Regions from separate parts of the Streptomyces graminofaciens genome, predicted to be linked through region 1. Evidence: riboswitches for the same ligand, from Rfam matches in the RefSeq annotation. Region 1 holds a riboswitch; each other region holds the start of a gene.
What was found. Region 1 has a riboswitch for cyclic di-AMP ahead of SGFS_RS28030 (M23 family metallopeptidase). Riboswitches for the same ligand answer to the same signal wherever they lie in the genome.
Positions count from the first base shown of each region.

Region 2: another riboswitch for cyclic di-AMP. It lies ahead of SGFS_RS17665 (M23 family metallopeptidase); the one in region 1 lies ahead of SGFS_RS28030 (M23 family metallopeptidase).
Region 3: another riboswitch for cyclic di-AMP. It lies ahead of SGFS_RS34715 (transglycosylase SLT domain-containing protein); the one in region 1 lies ahead of SGFS_RS28030 (M23 family metallopeptidase).
Region 4: another riboswitch for cyclic di-AMP. It lies ahead of SGFS_RS35795 (C40 family peptidase); the one in region 1 lies ahead of SGFS_RS28030 (M23 family metallopeptidase).

Region 1 covers NZ_AP018448.1:6,504,541-6,511,615, reverse strand. The annotation lists gene SGFS_RS28040 (MarR family winged helix-turn-helix transcriptional regulator) at 1-228, shown strand, start outside; gene SGFS_RS28035 (GTP cyclohydrolase II) at 390-1,031, shown strand; cyclic di-AMP (ydaO/yuaA leader) riboswitch at 1,288-1,451, shown strand; gene SGFS_RS28030 (M23 family metallopeptidase) at 1,463-2,518, shown strand; gene SGFS_RS28025 (aldo/keto reductase) at 2,605-3,549, shown strand; gene SGFS_RS28020 (PrsW family intramembrane metalloprotease) at 3,615-4,937, opposite strand; gene trmB (tRNA (guanosine(46)-N7)-methyltransferase TrmB) at 4,994-5,833, opposite strand; gene lhgO (L-2-hydroxyglutarate oxidase) at 6,023-7,075, opposite strand, start outside.
Region 2 covers NZ_AP018448.1:4,121,714-4,128,788, forward strand. The annotation lists gene SGFS_RS17650 (bifunctional acetate--CoA ligase family protein/GNAT family N-acetyltransferase) at 43-2,886, opposite strand; gene SGFS_RS17655 (HPr family phosphocarrier protein) at 3,066-3,347, shown strand; gene SGFS_RS17660 (GntR family transcriptional regulator) at 3,556-4,260, opposite strand; gene SGFS_RS17665 (M23 family metallopeptidase) at 4,469-5,248, opposite strand; cyclic di-AMP (ydaO/yuaA leader) riboswitch at 5,261-5,426, opposite strand; gene SGFS_RS17670 (M16 family metallopeptidase) at 5,640-7,028, opposite strand; gene SGFS_RS17675 (M16 family metallopeptidase) at 7,025-7,075, opposite strand, start outside.
Region 3 covers NZ_AP018448.1:7,905,848-7,912,922, forward strand. The annotation lists gene SGFS_RS34705 (FAD-dependent oxidoreductase) at 1-761, shown strand, start outside; gene SGFS_RS34710 (HAD family hydrolase) at 984-1,790, shown strand; gene SGFS_RS34715 (transglycosylase SLT domain-containing protein) at 1,837-2,643, opposite strand; cyclic di-AMP (ydaO/yuaA leader) riboswitch at 2,646-2,862, opposite strand; gene SGFS_RS34720 (polyprenyl synthetase family protein) at 3,392-4,402, shown strand; gene SGFS_RS34725 (LolA family protein) at 4,760-6,028, shown strand; gene SGFS_RS34730 (ABC transporter ATP-binding protein) at 6,061-7,044, shown strand; gene SGFS_RS34735 (ABC transporter permease) at 7,031-7,075, shown strand, end outside.
Region 4 covers NZ_AP018448.1:8,135,369-8,142,443, forward strand. The annotation lists gene SGFS_RS35795 (C40 family peptidase) at 4-1,236, opposite strand; cyclic di-AMP (ydaO/yuaA leader) riboswitch at 1,246-1,419, opposite strand; gene SGFS_RS35800 (ATP-dependent DNA helicase) at 1,691-4,279, shown strand; gene SGFS_RS35805 (M23 family metallopeptidase) at 4,358-5,965, opposite strand; gene SGFS_RS35810 (lipase family alpha/beta hydrolase) at 6,424-7,075, opposite strand, start outside.

The sequences.
Region 1 (7,075 bases):
CTCACCGACGAGGGCATGGCGCTGCTGGAGCGGGCCGCGCCGGGCCATGTCGAGACGGTCCGCAAGGCCGTCTTCGACCACCTCGGACCGGAACAGATCACCCAGCTGGAGGAGATCTGCTCGGGCATCGCGGCCGCGATACAGGGCGATCGGGGCGAGGGTCCGCGGGCGAGCGGCTCGGCCGAGCTGCCGTGGCGCCGCCGGTCGTGTTCGTCGTCGGGCGAGTGATCGGCGCCTGAAAATCCCTCGCGAAATTCCTTCCGTGGCGGAAGTGTGATCCTCCTCCAAACGGGTTGCTTGAAATTTGAAGCAGGGGATAGAGTCCCTCTGAGCGTTGTGCTTCAAATCTGAAACACGACGGGCAACCCGCACCTGGACCGGAGAACCGCATGCCCGACTTCCCCGCAGCCACCCAGCGTGCCCGCGTCCGGGTACCGCTGCGCTTCCACGACGGTTACGGCGTCGACGCCGAACTGGTCACGTTCCACGGCCTCGTCGACGGTCAGGAACACCTCGCGCTCGTCCTCGGCGACCCGGCCCCCGGCACCGCGCCGCTCGTCCGCCTGCACTCCGAGTGCCTGACCGGCGACGTCTTCGGCTCGGCCCGCTGCGACTGCGGCCCGCAGCTGCGCGAGGCGGTGGAGCGCATCGCCGACCGGGGTGGCATCCTCCTCTACCTCCGCCAGGAGGGTCGGGGCATCGGCCTCTACAACAAGCTCGACGCGTACGCCCTCCAGGACCAGGGCCTCGACACGTACGAGGCGAACGCGGCCCTCGGGCTGCCGGAGGACGCCCGCGACTACACGGCGGCGGCCCAGATGCTGACGGCCCTCGGTGTCGACGAGCTGGACCTGCTCTCCAACAACCCCGACAAGGCGCAGCAGTTGCGCGATCTGGGCGTCGGCGTCCGGGACCGGGTCCCCACCGGTGTCTTCACCACCGCCCACAACGTCCGTTACCTCCGCGCGAAGGTCCTCCAGACCCAGCACACGCTGCCGCTCGCGGAGTTGACGGAGCTGACGGCGGGCTGAGGACTCCTCACGGCTTCTTCACTTTCGGTGACCACTCCATCCCCCTGCGCATCACAACTGACGTAGTGTCAAATGAGACGAGGATGATCGAGAGCGGTGAAGGGTGGTCAACTCGCCCGTTTTCCGCCCCTCGTGACCTGTAAGTCCAGGCCAAGAAGCGTTAATGATCAACGAGAACCGCTTGGAATACGACCCACGCGTCTATTAACGTTCGATAACGCAGCGCGGTCGTCCCAGCCGTCACAAGAGTCGGCTCCGTGCGCACGCGCCGAATCCCGTACCTGTACGGGAACCGGGGAACCACCACCCTGGGGTGAATCGCACGGAAGCCGCCGTGGAAACACGGCAGGTTTACGCGCGTAGGAGACCTTCCTGCTCCGAACCCGTCAGCTAACCCGGTAGGCGAGAAGGAAGGAAAGGAGTACGCCCACGTGGCGTCAAACCGGCCTGCGACCGAAGCCCCGTCCGTTCCGAGCCAACGCGGCGGCGAGAGCCGCACGTTCGGCTACGGCAGCTACAACAGCGAGAACGAGGGCCCCTGGCAGGAGTGGAACCCCACCGCGGAGTCCACTCGCCCCGTCCGCGGCCGGCACCGTGTCGCCAAGCAGCGTGGCGGACTCGCCCGCAGCTCCACGGTTCTCGGCGTCGGCGTCATAGCCGCCGTCGGCGCGGGCGGTATGGCCAGTGCGCAGACCGGCAAGCCCCCCGTCTCCATCTCGATGCCCGACATGCCGAACGTCGGCTCGGTCTTCGAGGACGAGGCCGACGAGGAGCCGCAGGGCTCCACCACCCCGCTCAGCAGCGCCGGCCTGATCGCCGCCGACACAGAGCAGGGCAACGCGAACGCCGGTGAGGCGCTGCGCGCCCGCATCATGCAGCAGGCCGAGTCCCAGCAGGACCAGGTCGACCTGAAGGCCGCCGAGGCAGCGCAGGCCGAGGCCGCGAAGAAGGCCTCCGAGCAGGCCGCCAAGGAGAAGAAGGAAGCCGAGAGGAAGGCCGCCGCCGAGAAGAAGAAGGCGGAGGAGGAGGCCGAGGCGAAGGCCGAGGCGAAGGCCGAGAGCGAGCGCCTCGCCAAGCTGGCCGGGCAGTTCACCCTCCCGACCTCCTCGTACACCATCACCTCGACCTTCGGCCAGGCCGGCTCGTACTGGTCCTCCGGCTACCACACCGGTCTCGACTTCGCCGCCCCCACCGGCACCCTGATCAAGGCCGTCCACAGCGGCACGATCACGCAGGCCGGCTGGGACGGTTCGTACGGCTACAAGACCGTCCTCACCCTCGACGACGGCACCGAGCTGTGGTTCGCCCACCAGTCCTCGATCGGCGTGAAGGTCGGCCAGAAGGTCGCCACCGGCGAGGTCATCGGCCGCGTCGGCGCCACCGGCAACGTCACGGGCGCCCACCTCCACCTGGAGGTCCACCCCGGCGGCGCCGCGAGCGGCATCGACCCGGCGGCGTGGCTGCGCAGCAAGGGCCTCAACCCCTGACCCGGGGCCCCTGGTTCACAAAGCTTTGACATCCCTTGGCCGGGCGCTCGGAATGCGGGCGTCCGGTCTTGGCGTTGCCGAAAGGTATGACCCTTCTTCGCCCCCTGGGCTCCTCCGACCTCGAAGTCTTCCCCCTCTCCCTCGGCGGCAACGTCTTCGGCTGGACGGCGGACGAGGCACAGTCCTTCGCCGTCCTCGACGCCTACGCGGCCGCCGGCGGCAACTTCGTCGACACCGCGGACTCCTACTCGGCCTGGGTCGAGGGCCACACGGGCGGTGAGTCCGAGACCATCATCGGCAAGTGGGTCAGGGCCCGCGGCAACCGCGACGACGTGGTCATCGCGACCAAGGTGAGCCAGCACCCCGAGTACAGGGGCCTGACGGCGACGAACATCAAGAAGGCTGCGGACGCCTCCCTCAGCCGCCTGGGCACGGACCACATCGACCTCTACTACACCCACTTCGACCAGCCCGAGGTGCCGGTCGAGGAGATCGTCACCGCCCTCGACGAGCTGGTGAAGGCGGGCAAGGTCCGCGCGATCGCCGCCTCCAACATCACCCCCGAGCGACTGAAGGCCTCGCTGGACTTCTCCGACCGCGAGGGCCTGGCCCGCTACGTGGCCCTCCAGCCCCACTACAACCTGGTCTCCCGCGACACCTACGAGGGCCCGCTGCGGACCGTGGCCGCCGACGCGGGCCTGGCCACCGTCCCGTACTTCGCCCTCGCCAAGGGCTTCCTCACGGGCAAGTACCGCCTCGGCACGACGGTCGACAGCCCGCGCGCCGAGGGCGCCGGCGCCTACCTCGACACCCCCAGGGGCCTCCGTGTCCTGGCCGCCCTGGACGAGATCGCCGAGTCGCGGGAGGCGGACCTCGCCACGGTCGCCCTGGCCTGGCTCGCCGCCCAGCCGACGGTGGCGGCCCCCATCGCCTCCGCGCGCACGGTGGACCAGCTCCCGGCCCTGCTGAAGGTGGCGGAGCTGACGCTGACCGACGAGGAGCTGAAGCAGCTGACGGAGGCGTCGGAGTAGTTCTCCGCAGCCCTCTCGGTCCTACCTGCTGCTTCCCCGGCGGTGCCGAACGCCCTGCGACTGCGCTACGACCGATAGGGGTTGTAGGCGGGATACGGCATCGCCGGCCTCGCCCCGTACGCCGCCGCCGGGGCGTACCCGTAGCCGTGCCACGGCGGCGGTGTGACCACCGGCACGACCCCGTGCCCGGCGTACGCCAGCGCCGGCCGCGCGATCTCCCGCCTGCGCCACAGCTCGAAGAGCAACTGCCGCTCCCGCAGCACGAAGTCGGACCCGGCCCGCCCCTGCCGCCCGCGGTGCCGCAGAAACGCCAGTGAGGTCGCGTAAGCCTCGTACTCCGCGACCGACCGCGCCCCGGGCCGCCCGAACTGGTGCGAGGCGTACTCCCTGGCGATCCGCCGCGCCCGCATGGACCCGAGGACGAACGGCTCCGGCGGCGTCAGCCACCCGGCGGCCGCGTACGCGGGCAACTCCTCCCGGACGGTCCGCAGCTCGCGCTGCCGGGTCCAGATGACGAGCCACGTCAGCAGCCCGAACATCGGCACCATGAACGCGGCGTACACCGCGAAGAAGCCGTACCCCCCGAAGGTCGCCGCCCCGTTCCAGATCGCGTGCATGCCCATGGCGAGCAGCAGCCCGCCCAGCGGCAGCAGCACCCGACGTACGCGGTGCCGCTCGGCGGACAGCGCGGCGATCCCGAAGCCGATGCCCGTGAGCACGGTGAACAGGGGGTGCGCGAAGGGCGACATGACGATACGGACGAAGAAGGTCGCGGCGGTGACGGAGTCGAGCCAGCTGTCGCCGCTCAGCTGGTCGGTACCGAAGGCGGTACCCAGATACAGAATGTTCTCGGTGAAGGCGAACCCGGTGGCGGTGACCCCCGCGATCACCACCCCGTCCACCAGCCCCGTGAAGTCCCGCCTGCGGAAGAGGAAGATCAGCAGCACGGCCGCGGCCTTGGCGGTCTCCTCCACGACGGGCGCTATGACGGTCGAGCCCAGGGTGTCCGCGCTGGACGGATCGGCGGTGGCGATGGCTATCCACCGGGTCGCGAAGCTGTTGGCGACGATCGCGATCAGCGCGGCCGCGCAGGCCCCCCAGGCGAACGCGAAGACGAAGTTCCGCCAGGGGCCGGGCTCCACCCGGTCCAGCCAGCGGAACGCGGCTATGAGCAGCGGCACGGGCAGCACCGCGAGCCCGAGCCCGACCAGGAACCCCTCCGTGCCGGTCTGCTCGCGCACGAGGGCGAGGATGACGAGCCCGGAGAGCGCGAGAAGCGCGATCAGGGCGCCGTACTTGACCGTCTTGCGCTGCCACCAGTGCGCGTGCCGCCGCATACCGCCGACGGGGCCGCTGGAGTGCGAGGGGTAGGGGAAATCGGTGGCCACGGCATTGACCCTAACGGTGCCGACGGGCGGGGGGACGGGGTGTTCTCGACGAGGTGTCAGCGCTGCTCTCGGGCCTGCTCCGAGGCCTGGTCACCGCCCTGTACGCGGCGGAACAGCAGATCGTTCACCACATGTCCCTTGTCCAGCCCCTGCCCCTCGAAACGCGTCAGTGGCCGGAAGCCGGGACGTGGCGCGAACCCGCCGTCGGCCCGGGTGTTCTCGAAGTCGGGGTGGGCGCCGAGCACTTCCAGCATCTGCTCCGCGTACGGCTCCCAGTCCGTCGCGCAGTGCACGATCGCCCCCGGCCTGAGCCGTGACGCGACGAGCGTGAGGAACTCCGGCTGGATCAGCCGCCGCTTGTGATGCCGCTTCTTGGGCCAGGGGTCGGGGAAGAACACCCGCAGCCCGTCCAGCGATTCGGGGGCGAGCATCTCCCGCAACAGAATGATCGCGTCTCCGTTGGCGACCCGGATGTTGGACAGCCCGTCCCGATCCGCGAGATTGAGCAGGTTCCCCTGCCCCGGGGTGTGCACGTCGACGGCGAGGATATTGGTGCCCGGATCCCCGGCGGCCATCTGCGCGGTGGCCTCCCCCATCCCGAACCCGATCTCCAGCACGACGGGCTTGTCGTCCCCGAACAACTCGCTCAGATCCAGCGCGTGCCCATCGATGTCGAGCCCCCACTTGGGCCACAACCGCTGCAGGGCATCCGCCTGCCCGGCCGTCACCCGGCTCCGCCGAGGCTGAAAACTCCGAATCCGCCGCTCGAAGTGCGCCCCGGCCGGATCAGCCTTCGGCCCATCGGGAAAACGAGGCTCCCCCTTGGCCCGCACATGACGAAGGGACGCCTCGGGGACGGGGGCGCTGGGCTCGGGGGTGATGGGGGAGTCAGACACAGTGGAACAGATTTTACGGCGAGTCGAACACCGCACGCTTCCGGCTCGGGCCGGCCACCTTCACCCCAGCCGCCGCTTGAGGACGAGGCCGTGCAGGCCGATGGAGGTGGCCTGAGGGCGCAGCCCTCAGGGGCGGGACGGGGCGGGACGGGAAGGGACGGGCAGGGGCGGGGGCGGGGGCGAGAAACCTCAGGCCCCGGCCAACGCGGCCAGCGCCCGCCTCCCCACCTCCCGCCCGATCGGCAGCGAAGCGGTAGCCGCGGGCGAAGGCGCGTTCAGCACATGCACAGCCCGCGCCCCCTCCCGAATCAGAAAGTCATCCACCAGCGTCCCGTCCCGCAACACGGCCTGCGCCCGCACCCCCGCCGCCGTCGGCACGAGATCGTCCTCACTCACCACCGGCAACAACCGCCGCACAGCCTGAGTGAACGCCCCCTTGGACAGCGACCGCCGCAGCTCCCCGGCCCCGTACCGCCAGTGCCGCCCCGCTATCCGCCACGCCCCCGGCCACGCCAGCGTCGCCCCCAGCTCCCGCACCCGCACGGTCCCCCACCCGTACCCCTCCCGGGCCAGCGCGGGCACGGCGTTCGGCCCGACGTGCACCCCCCCGTCGACACCCCGGGTCAGATGCACCCCGAGGAACGGGAACGCCGGATCCGGCACCGGATACACCAGCCCCCGCACCAGCTCGGGCCGGGCGAGCTCGTAGTACTCCCCCCGGAAAGGAACGATCCGCATCCCGGGCTCGTCCCCGGTCATCCGGGCCACCTCGTCGCAGTGCAGCCCGGCGCAGTTCACCAGCACCCGCCCGCGTACGACGTCTCCGCCCCGGATCCGCACGGCGACCCCCAGCGAGGCCCGCCGGTCGATCCGCTCGACCTCGGCCCCGTACCGGATCTCCGCGCCGGAGGCCCGCGCGAGCTGCCGGGCGACCCCCACGAAGTCACAGATCCCGGTGGTCCCGACGTGTATGGCGGCGAGCCCGCGCACCTCCGGCTCGTACTCGGCTATCTGGGCGGGGCCCAGCTCCCGCACCGGAATCCCGTTCTCCCGCCCGCGCTGGACCAGCGCGTGCAGCCGAGGCAGCTCGGATTTCTCCGTCGCGACGATCAGCTTCCCGGTGACGGCGTGGGCGATGCCGTACTCGGCGCAGAACTTCACCATCTCGGCGGCGCCCTTGACCGCGTACCGCGCCTTCAGCGACCCGGGCCGGTAGTAGATCCCGCTGTGGATGACCCCGCT
Region 2 (7,075 bases), 2.4 Mb from region 1:
GGTACCCGCCCGCCGCCCGGTCGGCACCTGACCGGCGCCCGGTCAGTACACCGGGAGCGTCCTCGGGCCGAGGTCGTCGCGGACGGGCGGGCGCGCGAGCCGCACGGTGGCGCCGAGCACGCTCAGTCCTCGCGGGGCGACGACGACCGGTTCCAGGGAGACCGCGACGACCTCGGGGTGGTCGTCGACCAGCCGCGACACCCGGGACAGCAGTTCCTCCAGCGCACCCGTGTCGACCGGGGCCGAGCCCCTCCAGCCGAAGAGGAGGGGTGCCGTCCGGATCGACCGGACCAGTGAGGCCACGTCCCGCCCGGTGGCCGGAATCAGCCGGTGCGCGATGTCTCCGAGCAGCTGCGACGCGGGCCCGGCGAGCCCGAAGGACAGCACCGCTCCGGCCGCGGGGTCGATCACCGTCCGCACGATCGTGTCGACGCCGCGCGGGGCCATGCCCTGGACGACCGGACGCAGCTCTTCCGGCCCGCCGAACAGCTCCGTCAACTCGGCGTACGCCCGCCGCAGTTGCTCCTCGTCCGCCAGGTCGAGGCGGACGCCGCCCAGGTCGGCGCGGTGCCGCAGGTGCGGGGCGGTCGTCTTGAGCGCCACGGGGTAGCCGATCGCGCGGGCCGCGGCCACGGCCTCGTCCGGGGTGGGCGCGGGCCGAGCCTCCCGCACCCGGATGCCGTAGCGCGCGAGCAGCTCACAGGTCTCGGCCGTACCGAGCGTGAGCCCCTCGCCTCGCGCGAGCAGCCCGTCGATCTGCTCGGCGGCCCCCTTCTCGTCGATGTCCTCGTACACGGGCACTTTCCCGGGGTCCACCCCGTCCCGCCGCCACTGGGCGTACTTCACGGCTTCGGCGAGGGCGCGGACGGCGCGCTCGGCGGCGGGGTAGGCGGGGATGAGGCGGGCGTCCGAAGAGGGCGCGTCCGACGCCTCCCGCACTTCGGTGGGAGGTCGTTCCGCAGGGCGGAACGGGTGGGCACCGCCTGCGGCGCCGGGTGCCGATTCGGCCGCCTGGGGCCCGGTGCTGGCCGCAGCGGACAACGCCGCCGCCAGGCCGCCCAGCTCGACGTGCACCACGAGCACCGGCTTCGACGGCGTCGCCGCCGCCGCTGCCCGCAACGCCTCCGCCAGCTCCGCATCGCCGGGCGACACCTCCCCGAGCGCCGGTATCGCGGTCACCACCACCGCGTCGCACGAGTCGTCGGCCAGCGCCCGCGACAACGCCGCGTGGAAGTCCTGCGCCGAGGCGCCCGTGGTCAGGTCCAGCGGACGCAGCGGTCGCAGCCCCTCGGAGAGGCACGCGTCGTAGGTGAGCAGCCCCAGCGACTCCGAGTTCCCCAGGATCGCCACCCTCGGCCCCGCCGGCAGCGGCTGCCGGGCCAGCAGCAGCCCCGTGTCGACCAGGTCCGTGATCGTGTCGACCCGGATCACCCCTGCCTGGCGCAGCAGCTCGGACACCGTGGCGTGGGGCAGCCGCGTGGCTCGTACGGCGTGCCCCTGGGGAGCGGAGCCGTGACGCGCCCCCTGCACCACCACGAGCGGCTTGACCGCGGCCGTGCGCCGGGCGAGGCGGGTGAACTTGCGCGGGTTGCCGATGGACTCCAGGTACATCAGGACGACATCGGTGTCCGGGTCCTCGTACCAGTACTGGAGGACGTCGTTCCCCGAGACGTCCGCCCGGTTGCCCGACGACACGAATGTCGACACGCCTGTGACCCCGGTGACTCCTCCCCCGCGTCGGTGCAGCCGGGACAGCAGGGCGATGCCGATGGCGCCGGACTGGGCGAAGAGGCCGATACGGCCGGAGCGGGGCATCTCGGGGGCGAGCGAGGCGTTCAGCCGTACCTCGGGGGAGGTGTTGATGATGCCGAAGGCGTTCGGGCCGATGATGCGCATGCCGTACGTGCGCGCCTGGCGGACCAGATCGCGCTGGCGCTCACGCCCCTCGGGACCGCTCTCGGCGTACCCGGCGGAGACGACCACGAGCCCCTGCACGCCGTGCTCGCCGCACTCGGCGACGGCCTCGGGGACGTAGGCGGCCGGGACGGCGACGACCGCGAGGTCGACGGGCCCCTCGATGTCCCCGACGGAGCGGTACGCCGGGACGCCGTCGAGTTCCTTCTCCTCTTCCCGCATGCCCTTGTTCACCGCGTACAACTTCCCGCAGAACCCCGCGTCCCGCAGGTTGGCGAGCACGCTGCGGCCCACTCCCCCGGACGCGCGCCCGGCGCCGACGACGGCGACCGAGCCGGGGGCGAGCAGTCGCTGCACGGACCGGGCCTCGGCGCGCTGCTCCCGCGCGCGCTGCACGGCGAGGGAGCGGTCGGTGGGCTCCAGGCCGAATTCGAGGCGTACGACGCCGTCCTCGAAGCTGCGCTTCTGCTGGTACCCGGCGTCCGTGAACACCTTGATCATCTTGCTGTTGGCAGGGAGCACCTCGGCGGCGAAGCGCCTGATGCCGCGCTCGCGGGCGACAGCGGCGATGTGTTCGAGGAGAGCGGAGGCGACGCCACGCCCCTGATGGGCGTCCTGGACGAGGAAGGCGACCTCGGCCTCGTCGGCGGGGGCCGACGCGGGCATGCCGTCGGCGTCGATTCGGTCATAGCGTACGGTGGCGATGAACTCGCCGCCGACCGTGGCCGCGAGTCCCACCCGGTCCACGAAGTCGTGGTGCGTGAAGCGGTGGACGTCCTTGGCGGACAGGCGAGGGTACGGCGCGAAGAAGCGGTAGTACTTCGACTCGTCCGAGACCTGCTCGTAGAAGCTGACCAGGCGCTCGGCGTCATCAACGGTGATGGGCCTGACGCGTGCGGTGCCGCCGTCGCGCAGCACCACGTCGGCCTCCCAGTGGGCGGGGTACTCGTGCCGGTCCGACGAGGTCTGCATGGGCCCCAGAGTACGGCTCGCGTCCGTGTGCGGCGCGAGGCAGTCTGGGGAAGCACAACTGCCGGTTGACGGTCAGGCCGTGGGCCCGATTCCGGCGCGCTTCACGATATGGGAAACTGGTCTAGACAACCCGGTCTAGACCTCTTGAGTCACTCAATACATCCGAAGGGCAGCATCACATGGCTGAGCGCCGCGTCAACGTCGGCTGGGCCGAGGGCCTCCACGCCCGCCCCGCATCCATCTTCGTCCGGGCCACCACGGCCGCCGGTATCCCCGTGACGATCGCCAAGGCCGACGGCAACGCCGTCAACGCGGCCTCCATGCTGGCGGTCCTGGGCCTCGGCGCCCAGGGCGGCGAGGAGATCGTCCTGGCCTCCGACGCGGAGGGCGCGGACATCGCGCTCGACCGTCTGGCCAAGCTCGTCTCCGAGGGGCTCGAGGAGCTTCCCGAGACGGTCTGAGCGACGCGGTGAGGCCCTGAGGGCCACCACCACCCGCACGCGACACCGAAGGGCTCGTCCGATTTATCGGGCGGGCCCTTCGCATTTCCGTTCCGCAGGCGGCCTGTTTTCGTTCGGCGAACGACGGGACGTTGGCAGGGAAATCTTTCTGCGGGCAGCAAAAATAATGCCCCGCGAATTCCCACTGTCTTTGTATACGGCTCCCGTGTTAAAGCCGCGGGCCCGTCATGTTTACGTGATGTTGCGAAGTCCTCACACGGTCCGCGCGCTCCGCCCCGGCGGGCCCGCCCGGAAATCGGAGACGGTGTGCGGCGGTCGCCCGCTCGGTGTGCAGGGCGGTGATCGTCCGCGCCCGGTCGCTGTCGCCGCGCGCGACCGCGTCCACGATGCCGCCGTGCTCCGCCCAGGACTCCACGGGGTTGGCCGGCGCCTCGACCGCGTACATCCAGGCGATCTTGTGCCGCAGCTGGGCGAGCGTCGAGGTCAGCGCGGGGCTGCCGGAGGCCTGGGCGAGCGTCTCGTGGAACCAGCCGCCCAGGGAGCGCAGGTCCTCGCTGTTGCCCCGCCTGGCCCGCTCCTGGCCCAGCCTGACCAGGCCGCGCAGCACCTTGAGGTGCGCCTCCGTACGGCGCTGGGCGGCACGGGCGGCGCCCAGCGGCTCCAGCAGCATGCGCATCTCCAGCAGGTCGGCGGCCTCCTGCTCGGTCGGCTCGGCGACGCACGCGCCCGCGTGCCTGCGCGTCACCACGAAGCCCTCGGCCTCCAGCGTGCGCAGCGCCTCGCGCACGGGGACGCGGCTGACGCCGTAGCGGCGGGCGAGCAGTTCCTCGGTGAGACGGCCGCCGCGCTCGTAGACACCCGCGACGATGTCATCACGGATCGCCGTGCATACCGAATGCGCCGGAATACGCATGACCGACCTCCGCCTTAATCCCCGTGAAACGTCGATGATTGACGTGTGTTCCAGCGACTCTATTGCAGCGGGCCGGAATTTCCGATGGCGGGCCGGAATCCATGGATATTTTTTGGACAGGAGGTACGTCACAACGAGGAGGTCCCGCACAACGACGAAAGCCCCGGCTCGGTGAGCCGGGGCCTCGCGGGAAGCGCTGAGCGGTTCGTCAGACGTTCACGCCGTGCGAGCGCAGGTACGCGACGGGGTCGATGTCCGAGCCGTAGTCGGGCGACGTACGGGCCTCGAAGTGCAGATGCGGGCCGGTGACGTTGCCCGTCGCGCCGGAGAGGCCGATCTGCTGGCCGGGGGTGACCGTCTGGCCGACGGAGACGCCGATGGACGACAGGTGGCCGTACTGGGTGTACGTGCCGTCGTTCATCTTGATGACGATGTTGTTGCCGTACGCGCCGCCCCAACCCGCCTCGACGACGGTGCCGGAGCCGACCGCGTGGACGACCGTGCCGGACGCGGCGTGGAAGTCGACACCGGTGTGGGTGCCGGAGGACCAGACGGCGCCGCCGGCCTTGTAGCCGGTGGAGATGTACGAGCCGCTGATCGGGGAGACGAAGGTGTTGAGGCGCTTGCGCTCGGCGGCGCGGGCGGCGCGGACCTCGACCTCGCGGTCCGCCTTGGCCTTCGCGGCGGCTTGCGCCCGGGCCTGCTCCTGCGCCTGCTTCTTGGCGGCGGCCACCTCGGCGGCCTGCTGCTGGGCGGCGGCCTGGGTGTCGACCTGCTCGGCGACCGTGTCGCCGAGGGTGATGATCTGGTTCAGCCCGGTCTGCTCGGAGGGTGACTCCGGGACGGAGGCGCCCGCGGCGAGCGCCGGAGCCGAAAGGGTGCCTATGACACCGGTGGTGGTGAGAGCGGCGACGCCCACGGTCCTCGTGGTCGAGCGCTTCACACGGCCGGGACGGCGATGCTTCCCAGCGGCACGGGTGAACGCCATCAAGTGGCTGGTCCTTTCCTTCCCTCTCGCCTACCGGGTTAGCTGACGGGTTCGGAGCAGGAAGGTCTCCTACGGAAACCCCTCAACTGGTGAAGGGCGTCCGATTCACCCCAGGGACTGCGGTTGGGTCCCCGGCTCCCCTGGCTCGCGCCGTACGGGGACTCGGCGATGACTGTCCGGTGCCGCGGCTGCGGCGAACTGCTGGCGAACAGCCGGACCGACGCTAAGTGGGCCACTTCGAAATAACAAACGGATCACGGGTTTTGTTGCGTACGCCACAGGTCAGACACACAACCTCCCCCATTAATAGGGACAAACAGGGGCCCCGGTGACTCTTCAGTCACTGGGGCCCCTGCGGTTTGCGAGCTTCCGCCCGGATCCGCCCGGTCCTCTACTCGGCCGGTACGACGGTGACTTCGCCGATGCCGAGGGCCCTGACCGGCTCCTCGATCTGCGCGGCGTCGCCGACGAGGATCGTCACCAGACGGTCCACCGGGAAGGCGTTGACCGCGGCCGCGGTGGCCTCCACCGTGCCGGTCGCGGCGAGCTGCTGATAGAGCGTCGCCTGGTAGTCGTCCGGCAGGTACTGCTCGACCTGGTCGGCCAGCGTGCTCGCCACGGCCGCGGCCGTCTCGTACTTGAGGGGGGCGACCCCGACGAGGTTCTGCACGGCGACATCGCGCTCGGCGTCGGTCAGGCCCTCGGCGGCGAGCGTGCGCAGGACCGTCCACAGGTCGTCGAGCGCCGGGCCCGTGTTCGGCGTGTCGACCGAACCGCTGATGGCGAGCATCGAGGCACCCGAGCCGTCCGGCGCGGAACGCAACACCTGGCCGAACGCGCGCACACCGTAGGTGTAGCCCTTTTCCTCCCGCAGGACGCGGTCCAGGCGGGAGGTGAGGGTGCCGCCGAGGCAGTACGTGCCGAGCACCTGGGCGGCCCACACGCGGTCGTGGCGGTCGGCGCCGACGCGGCCGATGAGCAGCTGCGTCTGGACGGCGCCGGGACGGTCCACGATGACGACACGTCCGGTGTCGTCGGCGCTCACCGGCGGCACGGGGCGCGGCTGGGCCGAGGAGCCGGTCCAGGCGCCCAGGGTGTCGCCGAGGAGCGCGTCCAGGTCGACACCGGTGAGGTCGCCGACGACCACGGCGGTGGCCGTCGCGGGGCGTACGTGCTTCTCGTAGAAGGCGCGTACGGCCGCGGAGTCGATGCCCTCGACGGTCTCCTCGGTGCCCTGGCGCGGGCGGGACATGCGCGAAGCCGCCGGGAACAGCTCCTTGGAGAGCTGCTTCGCGGCACGGCGGCCCGGGTTGGCCGTCTCGTGCGGGATCTCGTCCAGGCGGTTGGCGACGAGCCGCTCGACCTCGCTGTCCGCGAACGCGGGGGCCCGCAGGGCGTCGGCGAGCAGACCGAGCGCCTTGGGCAGCCGCGACACGGGGACTTCGAGGGACAGGCGTACGCCGGGGTGGTCCGCGTGCGAGTCGAGGGTGGCGCCGCAGCGCTCCAGCTCGGCGGCGAACTCCTCGGCGGTGTGCTTGTCGGTGCCCTCGGAGAAGGCGCGGGCCATGATCGTGGCGACGCCGTCGAGGCCGGCCGGCTCGGCGTCCAGGGGCGCGTCGAGGAGGACCTCCACGGCGACGACCTGCTGGCCGGGGCGGTGGCAGCGCAGGACGGTCAGGCCGTTGTCCAGCGCGGCGCGCTCGGGCGCCGGGAACGCCCAGGGCTTGGCGTCGCCGGCCTGGGGCTGCGGGTGGAACTCCATGTTCGCGAGTTCGGTCACTTCGCCGACTCCTCGTTCTCGTCGGTGGTCTCGGCGTCGTCGGCTTC
Region 3 (7,075 bases), 1.4 Mb from region 1:
TTCCGGGTGAACTCGCGGGGGCCGCCGTCGACGGACCCACCCCCACCGGGCCCGTCTCGCACAGCTCCCAGCACCACGACCTCGCCCGGTTCGCCGGCAAGGATCTGATCGTCGTCGGCGCGGGCCAGTCCGCCCTGGAGACCGCGGTACTGGCGGCCGAGGCCGGCGCCAAGGTGCGCGTGGTGGCGCGCGGCCGGGGCGCGGTGGACTTCGGCGCGCCCCCGTGGAAGCAGCCCCGGCTGCGCCCCGAGTCCCCCTTCGGCCGCGCCTGGTCGCTGTACGCGCTCAGCTACTACCCGCAGCCGTACCGCCACCTGCCCGAAGCCACCCGGCACTACCTGGTCCGCCGGGTGCTCGGCCCGCTCGGCGCGTGGTGGCTGCGCGAGCGGTTCCAACGCCACGTCCAGGTACGGGAGGTGGCGCGGGTCGTGCGGGCCGGTGTCGTCGACGGGCGTCCGCTGCTCACCGTGCGGAGCCACCAGGGCCGCATGGAGGAGCTGTCCGCCGATCACGTCATCGCGGCCACGGGGTATCGCGTCGACCTCGGCGCGATGGGCTTCCTCGGGCACGAGCTGCGTACGGAGCTTGCGGTGAGCCGGGGGACGCCGAGGCTGGGTGCGGGATTCCGGTCCTCCATGGCGGGGTTGTACTTCACGGGGTTGCCCGCGGCGGCGTCGTACGGGCCGGTGATGCGGTTCGTGTGTGGGACGGGGTTCGCTTCGCCGCGGTTGGCTCGGCACTTGGCCGCCGCGCATGGGTGAGTCGGCGTGAGCCCGGGTGGGGCTGCGGTTCGCGGGCGGCGGCTCGCATGCGGTTGATCGCGCGGTTCCCCGCGCCCCTTGGGAGCGCGGTCCGCAGCCGCTCGGGTGAACAGCGGTTCGGGAAAGGGGTGTTGACGAGGGGGAGCCGTGTGAGGGTCGGGATACCGGACGTCGTCCGGTACGCGTCGAACCGATGGGGCGCCGCATCCGTATTCTCTGATCATGGCCGCTCCCACCGCATATTCGCTCATCGCCACCGACCTGGACGGAACGCTCCTGCGCAGTGACGACACGCTCTCCGACCGGTCCCTCGCCGCGCTGGCGCGGGCCACGGGGGCCGGTGCTCAGCACCTCGTGGTGACGGGGCGGCCGGCGCCGAGAGTGCGACCGCTGCTGGAGGACCTCGGCAGCAGGGGGCTCGCGGTGTGCGGACAGGGCGCGCAGTTGTACGACGTCGGCGCGGACCGGCTGCTCTGGTCCGTCACCCTCGACCGGGAGCTGGCCGAGACCGCGCTCGGCAAGATCGAGGCGGAGGTCGGACAGGTGTACGCCGCCGTCGACCAGGACGGGGTCGACGGCCTGACCCTGATCGAGCCGGGCTACCTCATGCCGCACCCCACGCTGCCCGCCGTCCGCGTGCCGCGCCGGGACGACCTGTGGTGCGAGCCCATCAGCAAGGTGCTGCTGCGCCATCCCTATCTGTCCGACGACGAGTTGGCGTCGGCGGCACGCATGGCGGTCGGTTCGCTGGCGACGGTCACCATGTCGGGGCCCGGCACGGTCGAGCTCCAGCCGTGCGGCATCACCAAGGCCACCGGCCTCGCGCTCGCCGCCGAGCACCTCGGGCTGACCCCGGAGGTGACCATCGCCTTCGGGGACATGCCCAACGACATCCCCATGTTCGACTGGGCCGCCCACGGAGTCGCCATGGCCAACGCCCACCCCGAGCTCAAGACCGTCGCCGACGAGGTGACCCTCTCGAACGAGGAGGACGGGATCGCGGTGGTGCTGGAACGCCTGTTCCCCTGAGTCCGCCGACCCAGGGGAACAGGGAACGGGCAGTGCCCGGCGGGCCCTAGTACGCCCCGAACACGTTGTCGATCGAGCCGTAGCGCGCGGCGGCGTAGTTGCACGCCGCCGTGATGTTCGCGACGGGGTCGAAGGGGTCGTCCGCCGTGCCCGCCACGTGGTACGCGGCGAAGGTCGGGTCGATGACCTGCAGGAGCCCCTTCGACGGGGTGCCCGCGGCGGCGTTGGAGTCCCAGTTGTTGATGGCCTGCGGGTTGCCCGACGACTCCCGCATGACGTTGCGGTAGATCCCGTCGTAGGACCCGGGGATCCCGTTCCGCGCCATGATGTCCAGCGACTCGCGGATCCAGCCGTCCAGGTTGTTCGGGTACGTCGTGACGGACGCGGGGGTCGCCTTGACCGCCCCGGTCGACGCGGAGGTGGTGGCGCTCCTGGTCGTCGTCGCCGTCGTCGCCGTCGTCGTCTTCGTCGCCTTCGCCTTCGCCGTCTTCAGCGACAGCTTCAGGCCCGGGCGGATCAGCCGCGGGTTGCTCCCGATGGCCTTGCGGTTGTCCTGGTAGAGCTGTCGCCAGCCGCCCCTCGTGTCGTACCGGTGGGCGATGGAGGACAGGGTGTCGCCGCGGACCACGGTGTACGTGCGCGGCATGACCTGTATGGCCGTCGGCGCCGACTGGACGGCGGACCGTGCGGCCGACTGGATGGAGGCGGCGGTCGCCTGGGTCGGCTGGGCGGCGCTCGCGGTCGTCGCGGCGGTGAGCGGGAGGGCGAGTGCCACCCCTCCCGTGCCGGCGGCGACCACGCCACGGGTGAGCGGGTTGGTTCTGGGGCGGCGGTGTTTGCCTCGTCCGGGCATGGTGCGTTCCTCTCCGACGCCTGCGAGGTGAGCTGTCGGGTTCGGGCAGGAGATAGCCCGGCCGCGTAGGTCGCAGAGCGCACCGGACCGGCCGTGCATGCACGGAACCGGGCTGTGCGAACTGCGCGCGGCTTCACCCCGAGCCGGTCCGGTGGGGAAGTCGGGCCGGCGGACTTACCTGGGTCCCCCGCTCCTGCCGTGCGTGGATGAGTGGTCAGTGGGGAGTCCGGGCGGCGGCAGGATTCGGCGTTCCGTCCGGATGGCGAAGTGAACGTATGCGAGAGCACATGACGGGAACAAGCCCCGAAATTCGCTTAAGGGCTATTTGACCTTGGTCTTGGTGGAAATGGCGGGCTGGTCGGGGTGGGGGAATGGTGCTCAACTTGCCTTCCGCAAAGGGCGGGAGAGGTGGGAAGGTCGGGGTGGGGAATTGGGTTCGCGTGACTCAACTCACGGAACTATTCGGGCGAAGTGAAATGTAGAGCAAGAATTCGGATAGTAGGGATGAGATGTTCGAGTCGGTAGATATTCGGGCATATCGGCCGATCGTGAGCATCGGGGTCGCGAGGGGGCGTGATCCGATACCGCCCGGGTCGAACCCGTGGGCGCTAGCGGTGATCGAAAGGTGACCGGATACGCTGACTCGAGTGATGGCAGCGACAGATCGACAAACCATGTCATCGACCGTGAGACCGACCTAGACCGACCGTGTGACCGTCAGCAGACGTCAGCAGACAGGAGAACCCTCGTGACCGTCGTCGAGCCGTTTGGGCTGAGCGCGCGGGACCAGGCTCTCGAAGCCGATGTCCAGGCCGGACTGGCGGCCGTCGAGGAGGGTCTGCTCGAGGCCACCAAGAGCGAGGTCCCCTTCATCCAGGAGGCCGCCCAGCATCTGCTGCGCGCGGGCGGCAAGCGGTTCCGGCCGCAGCTGGTGATGCTCGCCGCGCAGTTCGGTGACCCGTACGCGCCGGGTGTCGTCCCCTCGGCGGTGGTGGTCGAGCTGACGCATCTCGCCACGCTGTACCACGACGACGTGATGGACGAGGCCGACGTGCGCCGGGGCGTGCCGAGTGCGAACGCGCGCTGGGGCAACTCGCTGGCCGTGCTGACCGGGGACTTCCTGTTCGCCCGGGCCTCGCACGTCCTCGCCGACCTCGGGCCCGACGCCGTCCGCATCCAGGCCGAGGCCTTCGAGCGGCTCGTCACCGGGCAGATCCTGGAGACCGCCGGACCGCGCGACGGGCGCGACCCGATCGACCACTACCTCGATGTGCTCGGCGGCAAGACCGGGTCGCTGGTGGCCGTGGCCGGGCGGCTCGGCGCGATGACGGCCGGCGCGGACGAGACCGTGGTCGACGTGCTCACGCAGTACGGCGAGCGGCTCGGGGTCGCCTTCCAGCTCGCGGACGATGTGCTCGACATCGCGTCCGACTCCCACGAGTCCGGGAAGACGCCGGGGACGGATCTGCGCGAGGGTGTGCCGACCATGCCGGTGCTGCGGCTGCGGGAGCGGGCGGAGCGGTTGGGGGTGGCGGAGGACGTCGCGCTCTGCGAGCTGCTGGACTCCGATCTGAGCGATGACGCGCGGCACGCGGAGGCGTTGGCCCGGCTGCGGGTGCATCCTGCGCTGGAGCAGGCTCGGCGGGACACCGTTCGGTATGCCGAGGAGGCGCGGGGGGTGTTGGCGCCGTTGCCCGAGTGCGGGGCGAAGGCGGCGTTGGTGGAGCTTTGTGATGCGGTGGTGCATCGGGCCGGGTGAGTTACGGGGCCGGGAGAGGGCTTCGCCCCCGCGGCCCCTACCCGTCCCGTCCCTGGGGCTGTGCCCCCGGCCCCCTTGTCTTCGTCGTCTGGCCGCCCGTTGTGGCCGCTCGTTGTGGTTGCTCGCTGTGGTCGCTCGCGCCCGCGCGGCGGAGCCGCACATCGGAGAGTGGCCCGCGCCCCTTACGGGAGCGTCCCTTAGGGCCCCGTCATCCCGTAGATGTACGCCTAGTTGATCCCGCAGGGTGACGCTTCTCGGCGGCTGATTTGGTGACATGAGAGCACCACTCCTCACCGATTCGGGTGAGAATGGCGGCTCGGAATGGACGCCGCCGCCGACGACGGAGGTAAGGCACACATGGCACCGTACGAAACCGACGACAGCGCGGCCGTCGCCGCGGCCGAAGTCGACGAGGCGCGGGCGATGCGGCGACGCAAGGCCGCGCGGTACGTCGTTCCGGTCACCGTGGTGGGCTTGGCCGCGGCGACCATCGGGCTCGTCCCGGCCTTCGCCGGCTCCGGTGACCCCGATCTGCCGAAGATCAGCGCGCAGGAACTCATCGAGAAGATCGCCGCCTCGGACGTACAGCAGATCTCCGGGACGGTGAAGATCAGCACGGATCTCGGCCTGCCCGACCTGGGCGGTCTGGCGAGCAGCCTCGGGTCGGCACAGGGCGGCGACGGCGCGTCCGCCGACCCCTCGTCCAAGCTGCTCGAACTCGCCTCCGGTACCCACACGTTGCGGATCGCCGCCGACGGGCCGGACAAGCAGAAGCTGTCACTGCTCGACGAGGCCGCCGAGTACAGCGTCATCCACAACGGCGACGACGTATGGGCGTACGACAGCGCCTCGAACGAGGTGTTCCACTCCACCGACGCCAAGTCCGAGGAGGGGAAGGGGCACAAGGGGAGCCCCGAGGAGATGGCTGACGACGTCACTCCGCAGAAGCTTGCCGAAGAGGCGCTCAAAGCCGTCGACGACACCACCTCCGTGACCGTGGACGGGACCGCGCAGGTCGCCGGGCGGGACGCGTACAGGCTGGTCATCGAACCGAAGCAGTCCGGTTCCACGGTCGGCGCGATCTCGATCGCCGTCGACGCCAAGACGGGGCTGCCGCTGAAGTTCACGCTGACCCCGACGAGCGGCGGCTCGGCCGTCGTGGACGCCGGCTTCACGAAGGTCGACTTCTCCGCGCCCAGCGCCGCCACCTTCGACTTCACACCCCCCAAGGGCGCGAAGGTCACCGAGGAGGAGGACGCGGTCGAGAAGTCCGGCCACCACGACAACAAGAGCGACGGCTTCCACGACTCCGCCACGAAGGGGCAGGAGGAGGAGTTCGCCGACGGGCTCGGCGGGCCCGGCGGGCTGAAGACCATCGGCAAGGGCTGGACCTCCATCGCCACGTTCGACAGCGGCAGCGAGGGCGGCGTGCCCACCGAGGGCACCGGCGACGGCCGCGTCGACGGCTTCCTGAACTCCCTCGGCGACCAGGTCAAGGGCGACTTCGGCTCCGGCACGGTCTTCTCGACCCGGCTGATCAACGTCCTCTTCACCGAGGACGGCAAGGTGTACGCCGGCGCGGTCACCAAGGGCGCGCTGGTGAAGGCGGCGAACGCGGCCGAGTAGGCCGCAACCGTTCTCGTGGAGCGAGGGAGCCCATGGAGGAACTGTCCACCGCGGACCCGGACACGGCGGTGATCGCCACCCGCGCGCTCACCAAGCGCTACCGCGGTGGGCAGCTCGCCGTGGACGGGCTCGATCTGACCGTCCCGGCGGGCAGCGTCTTCGGCTTCCTCGGGCCCAACGGCTCAGGAAAGACCACCACCATCCGCATGCTGATGGGCCTGATCGAGCCGACGTCGGGCACGGCACGCGTGCTCGGACAGCCGATGCCGCGCGCCTCCCGGACCGTACTGCCGCAGGTGGGCGCCCTCATCGAGGGCCCCGCCCTGTACGGCTTCCTCTCCGGCCGCGACAACCTGCTGCGCTACGACGCCGCCGACCCGACCGCCGACCCGCGCACCCGGCGTACGCGCGTCGCGGCCGCGCTGGACCGGGTCGGGCTGACGGCGGCCGGCGGCAAGAAGGCGAAGGCGTACTCGCTGGGCATGAAGCAGCGGCTCGGGCTGGCGGCGGCGCTGCTCCAGCCCCGTCGGCTGCTGGTCCTCGACGAGCCGACGAACGGCCTCGACCCGCAGGGCATGCGGGAGATCCGCACCCTGGTGAGGGAGTTGGCGTCCGACGGGACCACCGTCTTCCTCTCCTCGCACCTGCTCGACGAGATCGAGCAGGTGTGCACCCATGTCGCCGTCATGGCGCAGGGGCGGCTGATCACTCAGGGCCCGGTGGCCGACCTGGCGGCCGGCACGCGTGGCCGGCTCGTCGTCACCACGCCCGACACGGCGGACGCGGCCCGGGTGCTCAAGGAGCAGGGCGTCGGCGATGTCGTGGTCGCGGAGACGGCGGAAGGCGCCGAGGGCCGGGTGACGGGGGAGGCCCCGCCGCCCGAGCGGGAACTCGCCGAGCTGGTCGGAGCGTTGGTCGAGGCGGGGATCCGTGTGCGCGGATTCGGACTGGAACGGGCCTCGCTGGAGGACGCGTTCGTGGCGCTGACGGGGGAGGGATTCGATGTCGCGGGCTGAGGTCGCGGATGTACGTGCCCCTGCCGCCGTG
Region 4 (7,075 bases), 1.6 Mb from region 1:
CTCCTACGCCGGCCGCACCACGCTGTGGATCGACCCCTCGCCGTCGTAGAAGACCGACTCCTCGCGCACATACGCCCCCGGCTTCGGCGCGTGGATCATCATCCCGTTGCCGATGTAGATGCCGACGTGGCCGATGTTGTCGTAGAAGAAGATCAGGTCGCCGGGCTTCGCGGTGGAGAGGGAGACCGTCGTGCCGGCGTGCACCTGGTCGTACGTGGTGCGGGGGAGGTCGACTCCGGCGGCCTTCCAGGCTGCCTGGGTGAGGCCGGAGCAGTCGTAGGAGCCGGGGCCGGTGGCGCCCCAGACGTACGGCTTGCCGATCTGTGAGCGGGCGAAGGTGAGGGCCCTCGCGGCTTTCGAGGCGTATGTGGAGTCCTCGACCGCGGTCGAGGTGTCCTCCTGGGGCTGGGTCTGCTGAGATCCCTGTGGCTGTGTGGTCTCCTGGGACTGCTGGGTCTCCTGTGGCTGTGGAGCCTGTGGAGCCTGTGGAGCCTGTGGAGCCTGTGGGGTCTCCTGTGCCTGCTGAGCTTCCTGTGCGGCCGCCGCCTGCTGCTGCGCCAGCTCCTCCGCCCTGCGGTCGGCCTCCTCCTGCTCCCGCTTCTCGATCGCGGCGAGCCGGGCCTTCTCCTCGGCCGTGAGTTCGGACAGCAGTTCGCGGGCCTGGGCGAGCTTCTTCTGGACCTTCGCCTTGCTGGTCTTCAGCGCGTTCTGCGAATCGGTGAGCTGTTCGAGGCCCTCGGTCGCCTCCTGCCGCTGCTTCGCCGCGTCGGCCTGCTGCGTGACGTAGTCGTCGACGGCCGTCTGCTGGCGGTCCGTCAGCCGGTCCATCAGCTGGTTCTGGGCGAAGTACTCCTCGGGGTTCTCCGCCAGCAGGAGCAGTGCCGCGTCGGGCGAGGCCGCGCCCGTGCGGTACTGGGCGGCCGCGAACTCGCCCAGTTCCTCGCGCGCCTCGTTCAGCTTCTCCGCGCGCTTGGCGACGTCGTCGAGAAGCGTGTCGACCTTCTTCTTCTGCTGGGAGGTCTGCTCCTTCACCGAGTTGTACTTCTCGGTGGCCGTCTCCGCCCCGCGGTAGAGGTCGTCGACCTTCTTCTCGACCTCTTCGAGGCTCGGTTTGTCGTCGGCCGAGGGGGCCGCGTTGGCCGTCTGGGAGAGCAGGGCCACGGAGGTGAGGGCGGCGGTGGCGAGGGCGGGGGTGCGTATGCCCGGGCGCGCCGGACGAGGCTTTCGGTGCGCCATGGGTCGGCGACTCCTTCCGTTGTCCGCCTACCGAGTTAGCTGTCGGGTTCGGGCGCAAGCTTCGGAAGGTTTGCCCTACGGCCCTGCCGCGTGCGGCGACGCGGGCCGATTCACCCCAAGGTCGGTTTGGGTCCCCGGCTCCGGCTGCCCCAGGGGACGCACCGGACTCGGCGGAGGCCGAACGGCCCGGCGACGTTCGCCGGTTGTGTCGTACGACCCAACCCAAAACGCTAGCCAACTCCTGTGGCCCCTGTGAAGGTTGATGTCCGATAGGCCCGATACGTTTTTGTGACCTTAGTACGGTGATCGCGATGAGTGAGATCAACAGTCACTATTCGTCCTTGAACGATCGCATCCGGTGGTCACCGTCCATATGGGAGCTCCGGAGATCGCCGGGGCGGACTTTCCGGGGCGGCCCATGGCTGTCAGTGGAGGCGCCTAGACTCGGAGAGCGATGAGCAGCCTCTTTGACGACAGCTTCCTGGCGGACCTCCAGGCCCCACGGGCCCACACCGAGGAACCTCCGCCACCGCCCGAGGACGATCACGTACCGGAGCCGATTCCGGACGATCTGTTCGGCGGGAAGTTCGACGCGCCCCCGGACCGGGACGCCTACTACCGCGACGGCGCCTCACGCCCGGTCATCGACCCGGCGGCCCTCCTCGACGGACTCAACGAGAACCAGCGTGCGGCCGTGGTCCATGCCGGTTCCCCTCTGCTCATCGTGGCCGGCGCCGGGTCCGGCAAGACCCGTGTGCTCACCCACCGCATCGCGCACCTGCTGGGCGAGCGGCATGTCCACCCGGGCCAGATCCTCGCGATCACCTTCACCAACAAGGCCGCGGGCGAGATGAAGGAGCGTGTCGAGCAGCTCGTCGGGCCGCGCGCGAACGCGATGTGGGTCATGACCTTCCACAGCGCGTGCGTCCGCATCCTGCGGCGCGAGAGCAAGAAGCTCGGCTTCACGTCGTCCTTCTCGATCTACGACGCCGCCGACAGCAAGCGGCTGATGGCGCTGGTCTGCCGCGACCTGGACCTCGACCCCAAGCGCTTCCCGCCCAAGTCCTTCAGCGCCAAGATCTCGAACCTGAAGAACGAGCTGATCGACGAGGAGGACTTCGCGGCCCAGGCCTCCGACGGCTTCGAGAAGACCCTCGCCCAGGCCTACGCCATGTACCAGTCGCGTCTGCGCGAGGCGAACGCCCTCGACTTCGACGACCTGATCATGACGACGGTCAATCTGCTGCGCGCCTTCCCGGACGTCGCCGAGCACTACCGCCGCCGCTTCCGCCATGTCCTCGTCGACGAGTACCAGGACACCAACCACGCGCAGTACGCCCTGGTCAGAGAGCTGGTCGGCACCTCCGAGCACCCGGTCGACGTACCGCCCAACGAGTGGGACGTACCCCCCGCCGAGCTCTGCGTCGTGGGTGACGCCGACCAGTCGATCTACGCCTTCCGCGGCGCGACCATCCGCAACATCCTCCAGTTCGAGGAGGACTACCCGGACGCGACGACGATCCTGCTGGAGCAGAACTACCGCTCCACCCAGACCATTCTGAGCGCGGCCAACGCGGTCATCGAGCGCAACGAGTCCCGGCGCCCCAAGAACCTGTGGACCAACGCGGGCGCGGGCGCGCAGATCACCGGCTATGTCGCCGACACCGAGCACGACGAGGCACAGTTCGTCGCCGACGAGATAGACCGACTGACGGACGCGGGTGACGCGAAGGCGGGCGACGTCGCCGTCTTCTACCGCACGAACGCCCAGTCCCGCGTCTTCGAAGAGGTCTTCATCCGCGTCGGCCTGCCCTACAAGGTCGTCGGCGGTGTCCGCTTCTACGAGCGCAAGGAGGTCCGGGACGTCCTCGCCTACCTGCGGGTCCTCGCCAACCCGGAGGACTCGGTCCCGCTGCGCCGCATTCTGAACGTGCCCAAGCGCGGCATCGGCGACCGCGCCGAGGCGATGATCGACGCGCTCTCCCAGCGCGAGAAGATCAGCTTCCCGCAGGCGCTGAAGCGCGTCGACGAGGCGTACGGCATGGCGGCCCGGTCGACGAACGCCGTCAAACGGTTCAACACGCTGATGGAGGAGCTGCGCACGATCGTCGAGTCGGGCGCCGGTCCGGCGACGATCCTGGAGGCGGTCCTCGAACGCACCGGCTATCTGGCCGAGTTGCAGGCATCGACCGACCCGCAGGACGAGACCCGCATCGAGAACCTCCAGGAACTCGCCGCCGTGGCACTGGAGTTCGAGCAGGAGGCGGCTGCGGCCGAGGCTGCGGCTGCCGGGGGCGGCGAGGGCGCGGCCGAGGGCGAAGGCGCGGATGCCGGTGCGGATGCCGGTGCGGATGCGGATGCGGGCGCGGTTGCGGTCGCGGTGTCCGGTGGGCTCCCCGCCTTCCTGGAGCGCGTGGCCCTGGTGGCCGACTCCGACCAGATCCCGGACGAGGAGCAGGACGGCTCGGGTGTCATCACCCTCATGACCCTCCACACCGCCAAGGGCCTGGAGTTCCCGGTCGTCTTCCTGACCGGCATGGAGGACGGCGTCTTTCCGCACATGCGCGCCCTCGGCCAGACCAAGGAACTGGAGGAGGAGAGGCGCCTCGCGTACGTCGGCATCACGCGCGCGCGGGAGCGGCTCTACCTCACGCGCGCTTCGCTGCGCAGCGCCTGGGGCCAGCCCTCGTACAACCCGCCGTCCCGTTTCCTGGAGGAGATCCCGGCCACCCACCTGGAGTGGAAGCGGAAGGGTGCCTCCGCGCCGGTGTCCTCGGGCCCGGCCGCCGGGATCGCGTCCTCGCTGTCGTCCGCCCGCTCCCGCTCCTCGGCCGCGGGTGCCTCGGGCTTCGCGACCCGCCGTACGTCCGAGAAGCCGGTGGTGTCCCTGGCCGTCGGCGACCGAGTCACCCACGACCAGTTCGGTCTCGGCACGGTCGTCGGAGTGAAGGGCACGGGCGCGAACGCGGAGGCCACGGTCGACTTCGGCGACACCAAGCCGAAGCGGTTGCTGCTGCGGTACGCGCCGGTGGAGAAGCTGTAGAGCCGCACATACGCGGAGGGCCCCTGCTCACCGAGCAGGGGCCCTCCGCGTATGCAAGCCGTTGACCGAGACCGGGGGTTACGTCGGGTCCAGCCCGTGGCTGCGCAGCCACGGCAGCGGGTCTATGGCCGAGCCGCCGCCGGGGCGTACCTCGAAGTGGAGGTGCGGGCCGGTCGAGTTGCCCGAGTTGCCCGAGAAGGCGATGGTGTCGCCGGCCTTGACCGTCGTACCCGAGGCGACCTTGTACGTGGAGAGGTGGCAGTACCAGGTCTCGGTGCCGTCCTTGGCCGTCACGATCACCATGTTGCCGTAGGCGCTGTTCCACTGCGTCCGGACGGTGCCGTCGGTCGCGGCCATCACCGCCGTGCCGTACGAGACGGGGAAGTCGATGCCGGTGTGCAGGGACATCCAGTTGACGCCGGACTGGCCGTAGTAGGCGCTGAGTCCGTGCGCGGCGACCGGCAGCGCGAACTTCGGGCGCAGTCGCTCCTTGCGGGCCGCCTCCGCCGCCGCCTTCTTCTGCTCCAGCTCCTGCTGTGCCTTGAGGTCGATGCGCTCCTGCGTACGGCTCGCCCGGTCGGCGAAGTCGTCCGCTCCGGCGGAGAGGCTTTCGAGCTGGGTGTCCAGCTTGTTGTTGGCGGTGGACGGTTTGACCGCGGTGACGTCCGACTTGGTGGTCGCCGTCGTCTCCGTGTCGTCCACGCCGGTGCCGACCGAGGCGGCCGCGATGCCCGCGACACCCATGACGCACGCCGAGGGAACGGCGACGGTCAGCAGGGCGGAACGTTTGGCCGGAGCCTTGCGTCGCGAGCGCGAGGCGGCACGGGTGGCCGCGCGGCCACCGTTGCCCGCGCTCCCGCTCCTGGCCGAGCCGGGGGTGACCTCTTCCTCGTCGTCGAGGAGTGCGGCACGGCTGTCGCCGTCGGCCCCGAACTCGTCCTCCGCCGGGAGGGATTGGGCCTCGCCGTACAGATCGACCTGCTCGAAGGTCGCGGTCGCCTGCTCGTGGAACGAGACGGTCGAGGGGCGCTCGTCCGACGTGTCCGTCGAAGGGTGCTCGTGGGCGTCGTAGGACTCGGGGGCACTGCCGCCGTGCTCGTCGTCGGCCGTCTGTGCGCCGTCGCCGTTCCACTGCGTGGCGTCGTACGCGCCGGTGTCGAAGTGCTGGGTGCCGACCCACTGCTGGGTCTGGTCGTTCTGCCCCAACTGATCGGCCCGGTCGAGCTGTTCGGCCTGGAGCCAGCCGTTCGCGTCCCACTGGCCGGTGTTGCCGTCGGGACCCGTCGACTGCGCGGGAACCTGGGCGAGGTTCTCGTAACCGGACGTCGTCCAGTCCGTGGTGTCGTAGCTGCCCGTGTCGTACGCGGCCTGGTGCTGCGCGGCGTACGGGTCGTAGTTCAGCGTCTGGTGGCTGCCCGTCGCCCACTGCGAGGCGTCGTACGAACCGGTGCCCGCACCGGAGTCGTTGCCCGGCATGTCGCCGAAGAGGGGGTCGACCGCGAAGGTCCCGGTGGCGGGCGTGTGCGCGCCGGTACCGGCGTCAAAACCCGTGGCGCCGTAGTCGCCGTACGTGGTGAAGTCGCCGTACGTGGCCTCCTGGTGGCCGTGCGACGCATAGGGCGCCGAGTCGGCATCGGAAGCCGGGGCCGGGGGTGTTGCGGTCCCCGACGGGTGACGATCGTTCACCAACTTCTCTTTCGCCTCGACGACAGGGGCTGGCAGAGCAGTGCGGTGACTGTACCCGGCGGTACGCGGGCGCGACAATCTTCAACGGGTTTCACGGCTGTAGGAAACGGGCATTCGAGCGTCTTTCGGCGATCAGCGGGCAGGACTTTGGCCTGGGGTTCGAAATCCGTTCGATTGTGGGCGGCTGTGCCGGGGCTGTGAAACGGCCGTGCCGAGCCCCCGGGCCACCTCGGCGGGGTGTCGGAGCGGTTCCGGCGTGACTCCCGTGCGGCTGGGGTGGGCGTGGTGCGCGGGCGACGGGCGTGTTGTGGCTGTGGGGCGGGTGTCGCGGGCCGGGTGTGCGGCGGGGGCGTGCGGAGGTGACCGGGGTTTACCCCGTTTCGCGTGGTTTGGCGCGGTGGGGCTCGCGCTTTCAGGCCCTCGTGGTGTGGCCGGCGCCGGACCCTGGTGAGCAGGGCCTACGCCACGGTCAGACCTCCGGGGTGGCCGGTGGCGGGCAGGGCTCCGGTCTGCGAGGTGTCCAGGGCCTGGCGTATCCCGGCGGCGACGGCCGGGTGCACGGGCAGCGCGAGATGTCCGATGCCGGTGACCCTTGTGTTCTGCGCCATCAGATCGGGGTGATCGACGCAGGCGGTCTCCAGCGGGTCCATCAGGTGGTCGAGGTCGCTCCAGAACGCCACGAAGTGCGTACGGCAGCCCGGCGCCGGCTCGCGCAGCTCCTCGAGCACGTCCGAGCCCGGGCGCATCTGGCGGACGATCGGGTGCGCGTTCGCCAGCGGTGCGACCCGGGTGCCGGAGTGCGGGGTGCCGAGCGTGACGAGCGTACGGACGCGGAGATCGCCGCCCAGGCGCTGCACGTAGTACCGCGCGATCAGCCCGCCGAGGCTGTGTCCTACGACGTCCACCCGGTCGTGGCCGGTGCGCTCGCAGATGTCCTCTATATGCCGGCCGAGCAGCTCGGCGGCGGCGCGGATGTCGCAGGTCAGAGGAGAGTAGTTGAGGGACTCGATCTGGCGGCGGCCGTGCTGGGCCAGGGAGCGGCGCAGCAGGACGAAGACGGAACGGTTGTCGATGAAGCCGTGCAGCAGGACGACGGGCGGCTTCTCCTCG